DNA from 3 places in the Pseudomonas sp. NY15435 genome. Region 3 is predicted to be linked to each of the others. Evidence: riboswitches for the same ligand, from Rfam matches in the RefSeq annotation. Region 3 holds a riboswitch; each other region holds the start of a gene.
What was found. Region 3 has a riboswitch for cobalamin ahead of ACNFH5_RS12585 (CbtB domain-containing protein). Riboswitches for the same ligand answer to the same signal wherever they lie in the genome.

Region 1 (3,265 bases), on a different contig from region 3:
ATGCAGCTTCACCACCTTGAACTGGTAGTCGTTCATCTCGGCGATCACTCGCGGCTGCCAGGTTTCGTGGATAAGCGCGAGCTTGTTCTGCAGGTTGATCGGTTGGCGTTGGGTCACGGTTGATTCTCCTTTTTTGATTGGGCTGACACTAAGGTCGCCCCGCCAAGCGGTCTTGCAGGAACTTGCGCTTCGATCGCCCAGGCATTGACCTCATCGGGTTGCCACCCCCGTCCTTGGTGCAGACAATCGGACCTTGGTCCGTCAGAAAGGAGGTGCCATCCCATGGCGCAGAACATCTACGACAACCCCGAATTCTTCGCCGGCTACGCCCAGCTGCCGCGCTCGCAGCACGGCCTGGACGGCGCGCCGGAGTGGGCCTCGCTGCGCGCGTTGCTGCCGCCGCTGGAGGGGCTCGATGTGGTCGACCTTGGCTGCGGCTACGGCTGGTTCTGCCGATATGCGGCGGAGCAGGGCGCGCGCACGGTGAGCGGGCTGGACGTGTCACAGAAGATGCTCGACCGCGCGCGGGAGACGACCGAGGCGGCGCAAGTGAGCTACTTCCACGCCGACCTCGAGCAGCTTGAGCTGCCCACCGCGGCCTTCGATCTGGCCTACAGCTCGCTGACCCTGCATTACCTCGAGGATCTGCCGCATTTCTTCCGCAACGTGCACGACGCGTTGCGCCCTGGCGGCAGCCTGGTGTTCTCCATCGAGCACCCGATCTACATGGCGTCGCGCAATCCCGGCTGGATCGTCGAAAAAGACGGCCGCCGCTGCTGGCCGGTGGACCATTACCAGGACGAAGGCGAGCGCCGCACCGACTGGCTGGCCAAGGGTGTGCTCAAGCATCACCGCACCCTTGGCAGCATCCTCAATGCCGTGATCGGCGCGGGGCTGACGCTGCGCCACGTCGAGGACTGGGGGCCGAGTGCGGAGCAGGTGCAGACCATTCCGGCACTGGCCGAGGAGCGCGAGCGCCCCATGTTGCTGCTGGTCGCCGCGCAGCGCTGAGGAGCGAAAAACCGGCGACTATGCTCAGAGCATTGCGCCCGTTTCTTGCCGGAGATTGCCATGTCGCAGCCCTTGCCCGCCGTTCGCCCCAGCGTGATTCCCTGCCTGCGCTACCGCGATGCGCCGCAGGCCATCGACTGGTTGTGCGCGACTTTCGGCTTCCAGCGCCAACTGGTGGTCGCCGATGACCATGGCGGCATCGCCCATGCGCAGCTGGCGCTGGCCGACGGCAGTGGGCTGGTGATGCTTGGCTCGCTGCACGACAACGAGTACGGCCGGCTGATGCGCCAGCCCGACGAGATCGGCGGTTGCACCCAGAGCATCTACGTGGTGGTCAGGGACGCCGAGGTGCTGTATCGCGCGGCGGTGAACGGCGGCGCGCAGATCGTCATCGACATCAAGGACGAGGACTACGGCGGCCAGGGCTTCACCTGCCGCGATCCTGAAGGACATATCTGGAGCTTCGGCACCTACGATCCGTGGCACTGACGGCGACGTTCGCAACATCCTGCCCAACCCCCGTGCTTGACGCTTTCCCACCCGCAATGTTGATATGCGCCCCGTTTCAGGTGCCCCCCGCCGCCGTGCGTGGGGTGAAACGGGAAGCCGGTGCGTCGCCTTCGTGCGATCAGTCCGGCGCTGCCCCCGCAACGGTAAGCGAGCGGAGCATCCACTAGGCCACTGTGCGCAAGCATGGGAAGGCGGATGCCCCACGACCCTCGCAAGCCCGGAGACCGGCCTGGAACCTGTTTGGCAAACCCGCGGTGGGCGGGCGTGAGCCGGTTCCCGGGGCGCGCTCGTTCCGGGTGTCGCTGCGCCGCCTGCGAAATTTCTATTTCGAGGCGATCACCTTGCAACATTCTTCGTTCCTGAACCGGCGCGCCCCGCGCTGGACTCCCGTTCTCTCCCTCTGTGCCCTCAGCTCGCAGCTCGTTGCGGCGCCACTCGACCTGGCCGACGAGATCGTCAGCGCGCCTTCGGTGGAGTCCACCACCGTGGCCGACATGGCGCGCTACGGCAGCAAGCTGGAGGTCATCGACCGCCAGCAGATCGAGCGTGCCGGCCCCAGCGCCGACATCACCCGCGTGCTGCAGATGTACGTACCCGGCCTGTTCGTTGCGCCGAAGAACGGCCCGTTCGACTACGGGACCTACTCGCTGCTGGGCGGGCGCAACGACGACACGCTGATCCTGCTGGACGGCGTGCGCCTGAACAACCGCCTCTACGGCGGCATCTACATCGACACCCTGCCGACCACCGCCGTGGAGCGCATCGAAGTGCTCAAGGGCGGCCAGGGCCTGTTGTTCGGCACCCAGGCGGTGAGCGGGGTGATCAACATCGTCACCCGCAGTGCGCGTTCGCGCGAGGCGGCCGGTGAGGTGAACCTCGGCCTGGATACGTTCAAGGGTCGCAGCGGTGATGCCCGCGCGGAGCGAATCGTGCAGAACGGCCTGGGCGATCTCGGCCTGATGGCCTACGTCAGCCACAACCGCTCCGACGGCTACCAGCCTTACCGCGACCAGGACATGACCAGCACGGTCAGCGACAAGCGCCGCTCCTATGACGTCAACGTGTTCGGCGCCAAGGCCATCCAGGCCATCGGCGAGGCCTCGCGGTTGGAGCTGTTCTACCAGTACGCCGACGCCGAACTGGACTTCGCCCGCCCGACATCCAACCACCACACCAGCAACAACCGTATCCAGCAGATCGCCACGGCGACCTTCCAGCAGAGCGTCAGCGACGACTTCAGCTGGTTCGCCAAGACCCATATCAATGACTGGGACACCCGCTACGACCGCGTCTACAACCTGCAGGGCGGCGGCACCCAGGTGCTCAATCACAACGACTACTGGGGCTTTACCGACTGGGGCGCGCAGCTTGAGGGCAAGGCCAGGTTGGCCGGCGGCCACGAGCTGGTCTTCGGCAGCGACAACCAGTGGTACAAGGGCCAGGACGACGTGCTGATCATCGACAACGACAAGGCCGAGTCCCACGCGCTGTATGCCCAGCTGCGGCCGAACATCGAGGCGCTGCCCGACTGGCACCCGAGCCTGGGCGTGCGCCGCGAGGAAATCTCCGGCGGCGAGGGCGCCACGGTATGGATGCTCACCTCGCTCTACGACCTGACCCAGCAGCTCAAGCTGCGCGGCCAGTTCGGCACCGCCTTCAAGCTGCCCACCGCCGAGCAGTTGTTCGTCAACGAACCGGGCGATGAAGTCGGTAACCGTGACCTCAAGCCCGAGCGCAGCCGCAA
Region 2 (3,265 bases), on a different contig from region 3:
CGGCAGGTAGAAGTGGATATAGGACGCGGTGAGCCGGCCACGGCGGAACACCGCTTCGGCCACCGGCTTGTCGTTGGGGCAGACGCCACGGGCCAGCGGCTCCGCGCTGCTGTCCAGCAACGAATGATGGAAGGTGTGCCCGCGCAGAATGCCTTCTGGCAGCGTCACGGCCTGCAGCGCCAGCGCGGCGAGGCGCTTCTGCATGCGCGCTTCACCCGGCAGCAGGCCGAGCAGTTCTGCGCGCTCGCCGGCTGCGTCGGTCAGCGCATCGAGCAGATAGAGCATGCCGCCGCACTCGGCGAGGATCGGCTTGCCCATCTCGTGGTGCGCGTGGATTGCCAGGGCCATGGCGCGGTTCTCCGCCAGCGCCTGCAGGTGCAGTTCCGGGTAGCCGCCGGGCAGGTAGAGGCTGTCCACTTCCGGCAGCGCTCCGTCACGCAACGGCGAGAAGAACACCAGCTCGGCGCCCAGCTCGCGCAGCAGGTCGAGGTTGGCCTGATAAAGAAAGGCGAAGGCATTGTCCCGCGCCACGCCGATGCGCACGCCGTCGAGGCGGGAAGACTCGCTGCGCGGTTCCGGCGCAGCAAAGCTCACCGGCAGCGGCAGCTCGGTACTGGCGCTGGCCGCCAGTGCATCGGCGGCGGCGTCCAGGCGGGCATCGAGGTCAGCCAGCTCGCCAGCCTGCACCAGGCCGAGGTGTCGGCTGGGCAGCTCCACTTCGGTATCGCGCGGCAACGCGCCATACCAGCGAATCCACTCCGGCAGGCTGTCACGCACCAGGTCACGGTGGCGCTGGCTGCCGATGCGGTTGGCGAGCACGCCGGAGAACGGCAAGTCGCTCTGATAAGTAGCCATGCCGACGGCCATGGCGCCGAAGGTCTGGGCCATGGACTGGCCATTGATCACCGCCATCACCGGCACGTTGAATCGCCGTGCGAGATCAGCGGCCGAGGGCGAGCCGTCGAACAGGCCCATCACGCCCTCGATGAGGATCAGGTCAGCCTCGCCGGCCGCTTCCCAGAGCAGGCGGCGGCTTTCGCCCTCGCCGACCATCCACAGGTCCAGCTGGTAGACCGGTGCGTCACTGGCACGGGCGAGGATCATCGGGTCGAGGAAATCCGGGCCGCACTTGAACACCCGAACCTTGCGCCCGAGGCGCGTGTGCAGGCGCGCCAGGGCGGCGGTCACGGTGGTCTTGCCTTGGCCAGAAGCGGGCGCGGCGATCAGCAGAGCGGGGCATTGGCGCGCATCACGCATCAGTCGCACTCCCCGGCACGGGCAGAGAGCCCCTTACCCCAGCCCTCTCCCAGAGGAAGAGGGAGCAGTTGGGTGTGTCCTGTGGGATGGCTTTTCGTCGATCAACAACCGCGCTGCGGTCAGCCGAGGCAGCAGAGCCTGCCGGCGAGCGCCAACGTTTCTTCAAACACCGAACGGTCCCCTCTCCCCCCGGGAGAGGATTAGGGTGAGGGAAGCCCCAGACCATCAGAACTCCACCCCTTTCTGCGCCTTGATCCCTGCCTTGAAGGCATGTTTCACCAGGCCCATTTCGGTCACGGTATCGGCGGCCTCGACCATCTCCGGCTGCACGCCGCGCCCAGTGGCGACCACATGCTGCATCGGCGGACGCGCGGCGATGTCGGCCAGCACGGCGTCCAGTTCCAGGTAGCCGTGCTTGAGGGCAATGTTCACTTCGTCCAGCACCACCAGGCCGACCTGCGGGTCGTTCAGCAGTTGCCGCGCCACGTTCCAGGCGGCCTGTGCCTTGGCGATGTCGCGCTGGCGGTCCTGGGTTTCCCAGGTGAAGCCTTCGCCCATCACATGGAAGCTGACTTCCTCGGGGAAACGACGGAAGAATGCCTCTTCGCCGGTGGTCGCAGCCCCCTTGATGAACTGCACGACGCCCACCTTCATACCGTGACCGAGCGCGCGAGCGACCATGCCGAATGCCGAGCTGCTCTTGCCCTTGCCGTTGCCGCTGTTGACCAGGAATACGCCGCGTTCGCCCTGGGCCTGGGCGATCTTCTCGTCGATCACCGCCTTCTTGCGCTGCATGCGCGAGCGATGGCGCTCGTCCTTTTCTACGGATTCAGTCATGGCAGGTTGCTCCTGAAAGGATTTGCACGGGCGTGAGGTTGCCGGCCAGGTGGCAGCCAACCAGGGATGGAATGGGCAGGGATTCGCCGCTGGCGCGCGCGGGCGCCATGCGGCAGAGGCCGGCCAGCACGAAGGCTGTCGACCTGGGGAATAGGGGTTTCACCTGAAGGATTCTCCGCCGCTCTCACCCGCGCGGCACTAACCAGTCGGGGCAGACGGAGGACGGCAACGCGCGGCGCATGGCGCCGACGTCGGCAGCGCCTCCCGCGATGCCATGCGATGCAGCAGGCCGGTCTCCGGGCTTGCGAGTGGAAACGTCTGGGTTTCCGAAGGAACCGCGCCTTCCCATGCCGGCGGCACAGTGGCTGTTTGCGGTTCGAAGCTCGCTTACCGTTGCGGGGGCAGCGCCGGAATGGTCGATTGCGCATCGACTTCACCGGCTTCCCTGTTTCACTCGCGGCTCGCGCCGAGAGCACCTGAAGCAGGCGCGCAGCTTAGTGGCTGGCGAGCTGGGGCGTCAATTGAACAGGATGTCGCCGAGGCCCGCCGTATCCGCCGCAAAGGCTCTACAAAGCGTCACACAAGTCAAGTGGTCGCGACGCGTAACTTCGCTAGAATGCGAGTCATGATGACGACTGCCCAGCCCGGCCAGCTTCAGCTCGACACCACCGCCAGCCCACCGCTGATGCACGTCAGCGGCGACTGGACGCTCGCGCATTTCTCTACGCTGGAAGCCCAGGTGGCCGCCCAGCGCAGCGCCGAATCGCCCGCCCAGCTGGATTTCGCCGGCCTCGGCGCGCTGGATACCGCCGGTGCCGCCCTGCTCGCCGAGATCATCGGCGGCGCCCGCATGAGCCAGCTGGAGCAGATCGCCCGCAATCTGCCCGCCGAACGCCAGGCGCTGCTGCGCACCGTGGGCAGCGCGATCACCCAGTGCCGCCTCGACGAAAAGGCGCCCCCTCCGGGCAACGCGCTGGTCGATGTACTGGAGCGCATCGGCATCGCCTCGGTCACCTTCAAGGACCACCTGATCGGCCTGCTCGGCTTCATCGGTCTGACCCTGCAGACGCTGGTGCGCAACCTGCTGCGCCCACGCCGCTGGCGCATGACCTCGCTGGCCGCGCACATGGAGGAGACCGGGCTGGACGCCGTGCCCATCGTCGCCCTGCTG
Region 3 (3,265 bases):
AGCCAGCGCGCAGGTGGCTTGATCGCTGCGCCGTTTGCCCACCAGCAGGCGTGCCGGCGCACCGCTTTGCGCCTCGGCCTGTAGCAATGCCGCCGCCTCGGCTACGCTGGCGCTCCCGGTGGCGGCGCGCACGGTTTCGGAGGGCTCGCCCAGGCGCTTCTCGCATGTCGCGAGCTGTTGCGGCGTGAACAGTGCCAGCGGTAAGTCGAGCGCGGTGGCCAGCGCGACAAGCCCGTCTTCGTCGGCCTTCAGCGTGGCGCTGGCCAGCGCGGTGAGGTTCGACTCGTCGAGTCCGACTTCCGCCAGCGTTTCGCGCAGCAACTCGCGCAGTTCATCGAGCGAGCAGCCACGGCGGCAACCCAGGCCGGCAACCAGCGTCATTCTCTATCTCCAGAAAACAAAACCCCGCAGGCGGCCGAGCCGGCTGCGGGGGTCGAGCATAACGCGTGGATCAGGCCGACGGCGCGAAGCGACGGAACAGCCAGGCCGCGACCAGGCCCAGGGCTGCCCAGAACACCGCGTTGGTGACCAGCGAGGCGACGATGAACTCATGGGCGAGGCTTTCCGGCGCGAGGCTGGAATGCACTTCCGGCTGCGGCGCGCCGATCACATGCGGTACCACCAGCAGTGCGGCACCGACGATCTTCAGTGCCCAGTTGCGGCCGAACACCAGCAGCGCGAGGCCGGCGGCGGTGGCGGCGGCCGTGCCGATCCACCAGGTCTGCCGCAGGTTCAGGTCGGCGGCGGCGGTGCCGGGGACTTCCGGCGGCAGGCCCAGAGACGGAGCCAGGGTGAACACGGCGAAACCGGCCAGGCCCCAGAGCAGGCCTTCGGAGGTCTTGCCCGGCTCGCGCAGGGTGAACAGGCCGGCCAGCATCAGGGCGAAGCCCACCGCGACCACCAGGTTGCCGCCGGTGGTGGAGAGGATGCGCTGCCAGCCGTCTTCCGGTTCCCAGGCTTGCGCGTCATGGTGGTGGCCAGCGGCAGCACCCTCGGCATGCTCATGAGCGTGCTCCTCGACCAGCGCGGCGGCCGGCTCGGATTTCTCATAGGTTTCCGCCTTGAGGATCAGCGGGGATACCCACAGCAACTGGACCACGGTGAGTACCAGCGCCGCGATCAGACCGGCGAAACCGGCGGTCTGGGCGATACGTTTGATCATTGCAATTCTCCAGGCGAGACGAGGCCTCGAACGCTGCGAACGCGCGACCGGGAGTGCCTCGAATTCGCTGCGCTTACGCGCAGGCGGTGCACATCAGTGGCAGGGGAAACCAGCGCTGTGGCGGGTGTCGTGCGCGGCGTTGTGCACCGCTTCCAGATGCGAGAAGCCGGCGAAATACACCAGCAGCGCGCCCAGCAGGCTGGCGCCAACGGCCAGGCTGATGCGCTTGGAAAGGGGGATGGAAGTGCTCGACGCGTGCGTCAGGGTGCTGCTGGACATGAACGTTCCCTCTGAAGATCAAAGTAAGAGAACGCAGAGGTTGAACGCATTCGAACGCGCCGGAAGGACGCGCCACGGCCTGCGCCCGCCCACCGCGGGTTTGCCAAAAAACGAAAGCTCCAGGCCGGTCTCCGGGCTTGCGACGTTGGCTCGTGGCCAAGCGGGTCAGTCTTCCCATGCGTGCGCACAGTGACTACTGATGACCCTACGATCGCCTACCGTTGCGGGGGCAGCGCCGGACTGGTCCTTGCGGACGCACCGGCTTCCCGTTTCACCTCGCGCGCGGCGCGAGACACCTGAAACCGCGCTAGCTGACCACGGCAGCCGGCAGGCGTCAACCGATCCCCGGCGATTGACCGACCCGTCTACGCTGCGTAGCCTTCCTCCCTTCGAGGTTCTCCGGCGCTGGCCGGAGCTAAGAGGGAACGTGGAAATCTTCGGATGCGCCACGGCTGCCCCCGCAACTGTGAACAGCCTGTCTCTTCATGCGCCACTGCCGATTCGGGCGGGAAGGCGAGGAGACGCCAAAGGGTTGTGAGCCAGGAGACCTGCCTCGTCACCGGTTTTCGATCTGCTGCGCGTCGGCCATACTGCGTTGGAGGATCGCCGTGGACTGCTAGTCAACTCCGCATCCCCGGCGATCCTCCGCCTAGCCTGGCTCTAGCTCGCGAGATCCGGAACCGGTTCGTTATCAACAGACAACCGGGCGGGGTGATCCGGTGGCGACCTTCGTTGCGCGGCGAACCCGCGCGCGCGCCCTTCATCCGCCTTCCAACTTCCGCTTGCGAGGCGCGCATGAAAACCCTGGCCAAACTCCCCGTCACCATCGTCACCGGCTTCCTCGGTGCCGGTAAGACCACCCTGCTCCGCCACATGCTCAACAATGCCGAAGGCCGCCGCATCGCGGTGATCGTCAACGAATTCGGCGAGCTGGGCATCGACGGCGAAATCCTCAAGCAGTGCTCCATTGGCTGCAGCGAAGAAGAAGCGGTCGGCCGCGTCTTCGAACTGGCCAACGGCTGCCTGTGCTGCACCGTGCAGGAAGAATTCTTCCCGGTGATGCGCGAGCTGGTGGCGCGCCGCGGCGACCTCGACCAGATCCTCATCGAGACCTCCGGCCTGGCCCTGCCCAAGCCGCTGGTGCAGGCCTTCCAGTGGCCGGAAATCCGCAACGCCTGCACCGTGGATGCGGTGATCACCGTGGTCGACAGCCCGGCCGTGGCCGCCGGCACCTTCGCCGCACACCCCGAGCAGGTGGACGAGCAGCGCAAGCAGGACCCGAACCTGGATCACGAATCGCCGCTGCACGAACTCTTCGAAGACCAGCTCGCCAGCGCCGACCTGGTGGTACTGAACAAGGCCGATCTGCTCGACGCCGACGCGCTGGCCCGCGTGCGCGCCGAAGTCGCGGAAGAACTGCCGCCGGCGGTGAAGATCGTCGAAGCCAATTCCGGCCAGCTGCCGCTCTCCGTGCTGCTGGGTCTGAATGCCGAAGCCGAACTGCACATCGACAGCCGCCCGACGCATCACGACCACGAGGGCCATGAAGATCATGACCACGACGAGTTCGACTCCTTCCATGTCGACCTCCCGGAAGTGGAAGAGCGCGCCCTGTTGGATGCCCTGAACGCGCTGGTCGAGCGCCACGCCGTGCTGCGCATCAAGGGCTTCGTCGCCATCCCCGGCAAACCCATGCGCCTGCTGGTGCAGGGCGTCGGCAAGCGCTTCGACAAGCACTTCGACCGCGCCTGGCGCAGCGATGAAACCCGCGGCACGCGCCTGGTGGTGATCGGCCAGGAACTGGACCAGGCCGCCATCGCCAAC

Region 1: it holds a riboswitch for cobalamin, as region 3 does, so the genes downstream of both, ACNFH5_RS17010 (TonB-dependent receptor plug domain-containing protein) here and ACNFH5_RS12585 (CbtB domain-containing protein) in region 3, are expected to answer to the same signal.
Region 2: it holds a riboswitch for cobalamin, as region 3 does, so the genes downstream of both, cobO (cob(I)yrinic acid a,c-diamide adenosyltransferase) here and ACNFH5_RS12585 (CbtB domain-containing protein) in region 3, are expected to answer to the same signal.

What each region holds. Positions count from the first base shown of each region.
Region 1 is NZ_JBLUQA010000006.1:352,384-355,648, forward strand. It holds gene ACNFH5_RS16995 (cupin domain-containing protein) at 1-117, opposite strand, end outside; gene ACNFH5_RS17000 (class I SAM-dependent methyltransferase) at 283-1,011, shown strand; gene ACNFH5_RS17005 (VOC family protein) at 1,072-1,500, shown strand; cobalamin riboswitch at 1,562-1,769, shown strand; gene ACNFH5_RS17010 (TonB-dependent receptor plug domain-containing protein) at 1,863-3,265, shown strand, end outside.
Region 2 is NZ_JBLUQA010000003.1:606,508-609,772, forward strand. It holds gene ACNFH5_RS10165 (cobyrinate a,c-diamide synthase) at 1-1,257, opposite strand, end outside; gene cobO (cob(I)yrinic acid a,c-diamide adenosyltransferase) at 1,483-2,094, opposite strand; cobalamin riboswitch at 2,364-2,589, opposite strand; gene ACNFH5_RS10175 (MlaE family lipid ABC transporter permease subunit) at 2,720-3,265, shown strand, end outside.
Region 3 is NZ_JBLUQA010000004.1:513,528-516,792, forward strand. It holds gene ACNFH5_RS12575 (cobalamin biosynthesis protein) at 1-381, opposite strand, end outside; gene ACNFH5_RS12580 (CbtA family protein) at 452-1,162, opposite strand; gene ACNFH5_RS12585 (CbtB domain-containing protein) at 1,256-1,441, opposite strand; cobalamin riboswitch at 1,546-1,756, opposite strand; cobalamin riboswitch at 1,817-2,012, shown strand; gene cobW (cobalamin biosynthesis protein CobW) at 2,237-3,265, shown strand, end outside.